4 regions of the Pseudaquabacterium prasiolae genome follow, and region 1 is predicted to be linked to each of the others. Evidence: predicted binding sites of a transcription regulator. Region 1 holds the regulator's gene; each other region holds the start of a gene.
What was found. Region 1 encodes sigma-54, which starts transcription at its own class of promoters, with help from an activator protein. Its sites were predicted from a motif close to TGGCANGNAANCTGCTTT; they were not measured.

Region 2: the regulator sigma-54 is predicted to act here: its motif matches at 848-865, upstream of N4G63_RS21070 (PEP-CTERM sorting domain-containing protein).
Region 3: the regulator sigma-54 is predicted to act here: its motif matches at 1,286-1,303, upstream of N4G63_RS21670 (TorF family putative porin).
Region 4: the regulator sigma-54 is predicted to act here: its motif matches at 1,057-1,074, upstream of glnA (type I glutamate--ammonia ligase).

The regions. Positions count from the first base shown of each region.
Region 1 covers NZ_JAOCQD020000001.1:509,123-511,319, forward strand. Annotated here, with positions in the region: gene lptB (LPS export ABC transporter ATP-binding protein) at 1-184, shown strand, start outside; gene N4G63_RS02055 (RNA polymerase factor sigma-54) at 204-1,748, shown strand; gene N4G63_RS02060 (THUMP domain-containing class I SAM-dependent RNA methyltransferase) at 1,889-2,197, shown strand, end outside.
Region 2 covers NZ_JAOCQD020000002.1:2,015,333-2,017,529, reverse strand. Annotated here, with positions in the region: gene prsT (XrtA/PEP-CTERM system TPR-repeat protein PrsT) at 1-444, opposite strand, end outside; gene N4G63_RS21070 (PEP-CTERM sorting domain-containing protein) at 921-1,769, shown strand; gene N4G63_RS21065 (nitroreductase family protein) at 1,854-2,197, opposite strand, start outside.
Region 3 covers NZ_JAOCQD020000002.1:2,156,132-2,158,328, reverse strand. Annotated here, with positions in the region: gene N4G63_RS21675 (YifB family Mg chelatase-like AAA ATPase) at 1-1,087, opposite strand, end outside; gene N4G63_RS21670 (TorF family putative porin) at 1,355-2,116, shown strand; gene N4G63_RS21665 (P-II family nitrogen regulator) at 2,135-2,197, shown strand, end outside.
Region 4 covers NZ_JAOCQD020000001.1:1,832,909-1,835,105, forward strand. Annotated here, with positions in the region: gene glnA (type I glutamate--ammonia ligase) at 1-957, opposite strand, end outside; gene N4G63_RS08005 (competence/damage-inducible protein A) at 1,195-1,995, opposite strand; gene N4G63_RS08010 (EI24 domain-containing protein) at 2,027-2,197, opposite strand, start outside.

The sequences.
Region 1 (2,197 bases):
TTTTCTCAAGCAGCGCGGCATCGGTGTGCTGATCACCGACCACAACGTGCGCGAGATGCTGGGCATCTGCGACCGCGCGTACATCATCAGCGAAGGCCGTGTGCTGGCCGAAGGCACGCCGTCCGAGATTGTCGAGAACGCCGACGTGCGCCGGGTGTATCTCGGCGAGCACTTCAAGATGTGAGCTTGGGCGGAAAGCAGTCATGAAACCGTCCCTACAGGTCCGCCTGTCGCAGCACCTGGCGCTGACGCCCCAGCTGCAGCAATCGATCCGCCTGCTGCAGTTGTCCACGCTGGAGCTGCACCAGGAAATCGAGCAGATGCTCGAGGCCAACCCCTTTCTCGAGGCCGAAGAGGGGGGCGACGATTCACTGGCCTACGGCCTCGAGCGCGTGGCCGCCACGCCCGAGAGCGGCGCCGGTGCCGAGCGCGAGAAAGAGCGCCAGAGCGAGCGCGACGACGCCGGCACCGAAGAGCCCGCGGGCGTGGATGCCGCCGAGTTTGGCGCCACCGAGCGCGACGACTGGGAAAACGGCACCGAGCGCGACGACTTTGATGGCATCCGCGAGGCCCCGTCCAACAGCCCCTCGGGCAGTGGCGGCGACGACGATTTCGAGCCGGTGGACGCCGCCAGCAGCGGCCCCTCGCTGCAGGATCACCTGCGCCGGCAGCTGCTGGGCATGCGCCTGTCCGACGAGGACGCGGCCACCGTGATGGTGCTGATCGAAAGCCTCAACGAGGACGGCTGGCTGGCCGACCCGCTGGAGGAGATCGCCGCCCGCGTGGCCGACAGCCTGGGCGTGGCCGAAGACGACCTGGAAGAGCGCGAAGACCTGTTTGGGCGCCTGCGCTGCGGCCTGAAGTGGCTGCAAAGCCTCGAGCCCACCGGCGTGGGCGCGGCCAATCTGGGCGAGTGCCTGGTGCTGCAGCTGCGCGAGCGGCCCGCCAGCCCCGCGCGCAAGCTGGCCATGCGCGTGAGCGAACAGCACCTCGATCTGCTGGCGCGGCGCGACATGAAGAAGCTCACGCAGGCCACCGGCGCCGATGAAGCCCTGCTGCGCGAGGCGCAGGCGCTGATCCTGAGCTGCGAGCCCAAGCCGGGCCGGCCGTTCACGCGCGCCGAGGCCAACATCATCGTGCCCGATGTCATCGTGCAGAAGGCGGGCCGCGGCTGGAAGGCCGTGCTCAACCCCGACGTGATGCCCAAGCTGAAGATCAACGATCTGTATGCGCAGGCCATTCGCGGCCAGCGCAACGGCTCGGCGGGCGGGCTGTCGTCGCGGCTGCAGGAGGCGCGCTGGTTCATGAAGAACATCCTGCAGCGCTTTGACACCATCCTGCGCGTCAGCCAGGCCATCGTCGAGCGGCAGAAGGGCTTCTTCACCCATGGCGAGATCGCGATGAAGCCGCTGGTGTTGCGCGAGATCGCCGACGAGCTGGGCCTGCACGAGAGCACCATCTCGCGCGTGACCACCGCCAAGTACATGAACACGCCGTTCGGCACCTTCGAGCTGAAGTACTTCTTCGGCTCGAGCCTGAACACCGAGGCGGGCGGCAACGCCAGCTCCACCGCCGTGCGCGCGCTGATCAAGCAGCTGGTCGGCAACGAAGACCCGGCCAAGCCGCTGTCGGACAGCCAGCTCTCGGACATGCTGTCCGAGCAGGGCATCCAGGTGGCGCGGCGCACGGTGGCCAAATACCGCGAGGCGCTGAAGATCGCGCCCGCCAACCTGCGCAAGGCACTTTGACCAAGACCCCACGCCCGCCGATCGGCGGCTACAAGACGCAGCGCCACGACGAGGCGCGCGGCCCCGGCGCACGCCCCGGCCCCGGCGCACAGCGCGGGCCGGGCGCCCCGGTGCGCATTCCGGCCAAGGCCATTGCGCCGGTGGGCGACACGCCGGTGTCGCTGTTTCTGCCCTGCGCCGCGGGCGTCGAGCCGCTGCTGGCCGACGAGGTGGCGGCCCTGCTGGGCGTCGACCGGGCCGTGGTGCCGGCCGATCCGAGCCGGCGCCGCGTGGTCGAGCAGCGTGGTGGCGTGCAGGTGCTGGGCGATGCCCGCGTGGCCATGCAGCTCAACCTGCACAGCCGCCTGGCGCAGCGCGTGCTGTGGCCGCTGGCCTTCGGCCCCTACGACAGCGAGCACGACCTGTACGACCTGGCGCGCCGCGTGCCCTGGGCCGACTGGATCACGCCC
Region 2 (2,197 bases), on a different contig from region 1:
GATCCAGCTGGTGAGTTCGGCTTGCGAAGATTTATCCTGCAATTTGGTGTCGCTATAGGTCTCGATTGCTAGCGCAAATTGTTGCTTCTCGACCAAGGCGCGAACGAGGCCGGGTGCTGTCGCTTCTGTGGCGGCGCCGGCCTCCGAGGCCTTCTTGAATTCAATGCTCGCGCCATCCGGGTCGCCGGAGTCCAAGAGAATATTGGCCAATTTCAGGCGTGTGGCTGGGTCGCTGGGATGCGCCTGCAGTTCTTCGCGCAATATTGACATTGCCAATTGCGGATTGCCCTGCTTCAGGGCCTGCAGTGCCTGTTCTGCTTTGGCGTGCTTGTCTTCCCCGCTGCATGCGGCGAGAGTGCAGGCCACGGCAACAATGCACAGAATCTTGGTGCGCCCTGGCCCGGCGAATTTGCGGCGTGCAACTGACTTCACGACCTCTCCCATCGATAGGCTGCACTTGGCAGCCAAAACTTTGACTCAGTCGACAGGATAAGGGCAATTTGAGGCGTGCGATGGGCGAGCTCGTCTGGGCTGGGCTGATGTCGCTACAACGTGAGAACCGGAGGGCGATCGCGCGTCTGCCGCCAAACTGCCCTCCGCCTGGCGGTGTGCCTGCATGGCGAAGTCCTTGGCGGCAGGTGTGTTCTGTCTCAATGCGTGAAGCCGTTCGTTTGGCGACCTGGGACGAGCGGGTGTGCGTGCGGATGGCGTGTGCTCCGGCAGTCGCGCGGCCTTCGTCCCGCATGGAGCCGTCGCACAGGAAGGCGTGTCGATTTGCTTGACAGTCGACTCGGTCACTTGTTGGATGCGCGCCGTAAGCTATTGATAAAAAAAGGAAAAACTGGTTTGGCACGATCCTGGCTAGCACAGAGTAGCGGCGGTCAGACGCTGTCGATGTTTAACACCTCAAGGGGATCAGCATGATCAAGTTCTTCACGAAGTCGGCTATCGCGCTGGCGCTGGCTGCTTCTGGCACCGCTTTCGCGGCGCCTACCACCATCGATCTGTTCTCAGTCGATCAGTACGTGTCCGTCGATCGTAATCAGACCTGCGTCGGCATTGGCTTGTGCGCAGCGCGTATGCCCACTGGATCCAACTTCGCGGGTAGCGTCTCGAGCAGCGCCGTTGACGCAGCGATTCCTTCTTCGATCATCGGCACCGAGCGGGATGTTGCGATCACCCAGGCGTCGGGTCTGACTGCCATCAATGGCGCCGAGGCCTTCGTTGATTCGGGCCTCTTCACTATCAACAACGACACCGGTGTGATCAGCACGGTTATCGTTCAGTGGGACGGTGCAGACAATTCGGGTTCGCTCGACACGAATGGTCTGGGTGGCGTCGATTTGCTCAACGGCACCGGCGACGCTTTGAACTCTTATTTCAGTGTTGACGTCGAAAGCGCCGATCACGGCTTCAACTTCACGATCGATATCTACGACATGAGCGGAGCTCATTCGTTTATCACGCTGATCAGCAATGCACATCCGGTTCCGGCGACCACGAGCATCTCGTTGGATGCTTTCGTTTTCCCCGGTACGTGCGCGGCGCTCGTTATGAGTGGGTTTGGAACGGCTGAGTGCTCGATCGATCCTCTCTTGAATCTTGAGGATGTTGGCGCGATCCAGGTCAAGTTTGTGGGCACGCAGGCCGCTCTCGACATGTCTCTTGACCAACTGACGACCACGGTTCCCGAGCCGGGTGCTTTGGCGCTGGTTGGTGCAGCACTCGCCGGTGTGGGTTTCGCCTCGCGTCGTCGCAAGGCTGCCTAAATCTGTAGTTAGTTGACTGTTGGTCGGTCGCTCTAGGTGATCGGCGCCACATGCGAAAAAGGGCGAGGTACTTCTCGCCCTTTTTTATTTTGTCAACGCAAATGGCGACAAGCGCTCGGACCTGGATTTTGGGTTTATCGCTCGGCCTATTCTTGCTAGCCATACTGCGTTCTTTGCATCTTGTCCAAGCGCGCGATGCAGCAAATTAATTCGCTTGGCGGAAATGTCGGCGTCGAAATTTTGCTCGCTGAACTGTCTGCCTTGCTGTGCGTATCTATAGAAAATCAGTGGGGTCATCTCCGGTTGGCTTTGAAGCTTGGAGCGGGTAGCGCTTAGCCACAATCGTTGTACGGCATGTCCAACATTGACATAGTCGTCCAATGTGACTGGAGCTGTACTTGCCACAATCGCGACGTGAGCCGCACAAA
Region 3 (2,197 bases), on a different contig from region 1:
AGGGGCAGGGGTTCATCGCCGCCACCAGCTGAAACGCGGCCGGAAACTGCGCCTGCCGTGCGGCGCGCGAGATCGTGATGCGCCGGGTTTCGAGCGGCTCGCGCAGCGCCTCCAGCGCGCTGCGCGGAAACTCGGGCAGCTCGTCGAGAAACAGCACGCCGCCATGGGCCAGCGAGATCTCGCCGGGCCGTGGCGGCGAGCCACCGCCCACCAGGGCCACGGCGCTGGCCGAGTGGTGCGGCGCGCGGTGCGGGCGCTCGCGCCAGCGCGCCGGCGCCAGGCCGCCGGTGCCGGCCGTGGCCAGGCCCTGCAGCGCGGCGGCGGCCAGGGCCTCGTCTTCGTCCATCGGCGGCAGCAGGCCGGCCAGGCGCTGGGCCAGCATGGATTTGCCGCTGCCGGGCGGGCCCACCATCAACAGGCTGTGCTGGCCGGCCGCGGCGATCTCGAGTGCGCGCTTGGCGGCGGCCTGGCCGCGCACATCGCGCAGATCGGCCGTGGTTGCGGTGGCCACGGCGGGTGGCGGCGGCGGCAGCACGGGCAGCGCTTCGGCGGGGCCGTCCTCGGCGCTGTCGGGGCGCATGGCGCGCACCACATCCATCAGGTGGTTGGCGGCGCACACCCGCACGCCGCCAGCGCGCGCCGCGGCCTCGGCGCTGGCGCGCGGCAGCACCAGGCTGCGCGGGCTGCCCTCGCGGCGCAGCGCCAGGGCCAGGGCCAGCGCGCCGCGCACCGGGCGCAACTCACCGGCCAGGCTCAGCTCGCCGGCAAACTCGGCCTGGGCCAGCTTGGCGGCATCGAGCTGGCCATCGGCGGCCAGGATGCCGAGGGCGATCGGCAGGTCGAAGCGGCCGCTTTCCTTGGGCAGATCGGCCGGCGCCAGGTTGACGGTGATGCGCTTGTTGTGCGGAAACGCAAAGCCCGAGGTGCTGAGCGCGGCGCGCACGCGCTCGCGGGCTTCCTTGACCTCGGTGTCGGCCAGGCCCACCAGCGTGAAGCTGGGCAGGCCGTTGGCCAGGTGCACTTCCACCTGCACTTCAGGGGCCTGCAGACCGTCCAGTGCACGGCTGCTGATCACGGCCAGCGTCATCGTGGTGCTCCTCCTGGTGCCATTCGGGGGTGAATGGATTGTGCGCGTCCCTTGAACTGGTGAATTCAACGCACCACATCAGTGCGCCAGGTGGATTTGCGCCATGTCGGTGCGGGCAAATGCTGCATTCCGGGTTGTGCACACCGGCTTGGGGCGCCCGCTGGCGTGCTGCACCGGCCGTGGCCGGGGTGCTGCCCTTGGCACAAAAGCTGCAGAAACCTACCGGATCGCTCAACCCATAAACCATTCCCCGCGGAGTCAACAGACATGAAGAAAACGCTGCTCGCCGTCTCGGCTGCCCTGGCCGCCATGGCCCTGCCCACCGCTTCGTACGCCGACCTGGCCTTCAACGTTGGCGCTGTCAGCGACTACCGTTACCGCGGCATCTCGCAGACGCGCCTGAAGCCCGCGCTGCAAGGTGGCGTCGACTTCACCGCCGGCGGTTTCTACATGGGTGCCTGGGGCTCCACGATCAAGTGGATCAAGGACGTGCCGGGCGGCGGCTCCGATGTCGAGATCGACCTGTACGGCGGCTACAAGGGCGAGATCGCGAAGGACCTGGCCTTTGACGTGGGCCTGCTGCAGTACTGGTACCCCAGCGCCACCAGCGCCAGCTGGAACACCGTCTACAAGAACCCCAACACCACCGAGGCGTATGGCGCACTGACCTTCGGCCCGGCCACCGCCAAGCTGTCGTACGCGCTGACCAACCTGTTCGGCAACTACGACTACGCCGCCGGCAAGGACAGCAAGGGCAGCTACTACCTCGACATCAGCGCCGGCTTCGACGTGGGTGGTGGCCTGATGCTCACGCCGCACATCGGCTACCAGAAGGTGATCGACATCGCCAACGCCTCGTACACCGACTACTCGCTGACCCTGAGCAAGGACTTCAGCGGCGTGGTGCCCAGCATCGCGATCGTGGGCACCGATGCCAACAAGAGCTTCTACGTGCCGGGCGCCAACGCCAACAGCACCAAGTTCCTGGGCAAGGCGGCGCTGGTCGTCGGCGTCAAGTACAACTTCTGAACGTGCTGGAGTAATGCCATGAAGATGGTGACCGCCATCGTCAAGCCTTTCAAGCTTGACGAAGTTCGTGAGGCCCTCAGC
Region 4 (2,197 bases), 1.3 Mb from region 1:
GGTGCCGGGGTTGGTGATGGCGTTCAGTGCACGGGCGTGCTTGATGATGCCGCCGATGTAGTACAGCGCGAACTCGCTCAGGCCGGCATAGCCGTCGCCAGCGAACAGGTTCTTGCCGTCCTTCCAGACCGACTGGTGCACATGCATGCCGCTGCCGTTGTCGCCGACGATGGGCTTGGGCATGAACGTGGCGGTCTTGCCGTAGGCAGCGGCCACGTTGTGGATGATGTACTTCTGCAGCTGCACCCAGTCGGCGCGCTGGATCAGCGTGCTGAACTTGGTGCCGATTTCCATCTGGCCGGCGTTGGCCACCTCGTGGTGGTGCACCTCCACCGGGATGCCCACCGATTCAAGGATCAGGCACATCTCCGAGCGCATGTCCTGGCCGCTGTCGACCGGGGGCACGGGGAAGTAGCCACCCTTGACCGCCGGACGGAAGCCGTTGTTGCCGTGCTCGTATTCCTTGCCGCTGTTCCAGGCCGCTTCTTCCGCGTCGATCTTGTAGAAGCAACCCGACATGTCGTTGCCCCAGCGGATGCTGTCGAACACGAAGAACTCGGGTTCGGGGCCGAAGTAGGCGGCGTCGCCCAGGCCGGTGCTCTTCATGTAGGCCTCGGCGCGCTTGGCCAGCGAGCGCGGATCGCGCTCGTAGGGCTTGCCGTCGGCGGGATCAACCACGTCGCAGGTCAGGATCAGCGTGGGTTCTTCGAAGAACGGGTCGATGTTGGCCGTGTTCGGGTCAGGCATCAGCTGCATGTCCGACGCTTCGATGCCCTTCCAGCCGGCGATCGACGAGCCGTCGAAGGCGTGGCCTGACGTGAACTTGTCTTCATCGAAGTGGGACACGGGCACAGAAACGTGCTGTTCCTTGCCGCGGGTGTCGGTGAAACGGAAGTCGACGAACTTGACTTCGTTTTCCTTCACCATCGACATCACGTCGGCGACGGTCTTGGCCATCAAGAATCTCCTAGCGGGGCGCAGTGCAAACGATGGAATGGGTGTGGTGTGTGGCCTCTCGCAGCCGGGAAAACCCAGGGCGCGGAGGCGCACGGCAATGTAGCAGAAAGCATGCCTGCGACCGCCCACCGGCGCACGCCACCGCGGCACGGCGCACCAATGCATGGCATGCGCCCTGGCCAGGCCCATCCCGCTGATGCACCAAGATGGCGACATGTGTCGCCCCGTTTTAGGGCGTTAGTCTCGCACCATTTCGGGGCCGAGCTGGGCGTCGACCGCCACCAGCCCGCTGCGCAGCTGCTCGAACGCCGCCGGCACGGCCTCGGCCGCGCCCTTGACGCCCAGCTCGATGTGGCGTCCCCACTGCGGATGGTCGACGCTGGGCAGGCTGAACACCTTGATGCCGGGGTGCGCGGCCTCCACGGCCTCCATCAGCGGCGTCAGCGCCGCCTCCATGGCGCCCATCACGATCAGCGAGCGCTCGCGCTGGCGCATGCCGCCGTGCAGCCCGGCGTAGCGCTGGTCGAGCACCCAGGCCACCATCGGATGGGCCATCACCGGAAAGCCGGGCACGAAGTGCACATCGCCTACCGAAAAGCCGGCGATCTTGTTGTAAGGGTTCGGGATGATCTCGGCTCCGGCCGGAAACATGCCCATGTTCAGCCGGTGCTGGTTGTCGGCGCGCTCGGGCTCATAAGGCAGGCCCTGCTCGCGCGCCACGTCGCGCATGCGTTCGCGGATCAGCTCGGCGGCCTCGGGCTGCAATTCCAGCGGCCGCTCGAGCGCCGCCGCGGCGGCCTGGCGGGTGTGGTCGTCGGGCGTGGCGCCAATGCCGCCGCAGCTGAACACGATGTCGCCCGAGGCAAAGGCCTCGCGCAAGGTGGCGGTGATGCGCTCGCGGTCGTCGCCCACGTAGCGCGCCCAGGCGAGCTGCAGGCCGCGCTCGGCCAGCAGCTCGATCACCTTGGGCAGGTGCTTGTCCTGGCGCTTGCCGGAGAGGATTTCGTCGCCGACGATGATGAGACCGAAGCTGGGCATGTGCGGGTGCGGGTGCGGGGGTGCGGACAGATCAGGACACTGGCGGCGGCAGGAAGGGGGGCGCCGACGGCCCGGGGGCCGAGGGCGGCGCCGGCGGGCGGGTCGACGACGACGGCGCAGCGGCCGGCGCCTCGGCGTCGATCACCATCGGGTCGTCGGCGGCATGCAGGGGCTGCACGGCGGCCCGGGGCGCGGGCTCGGC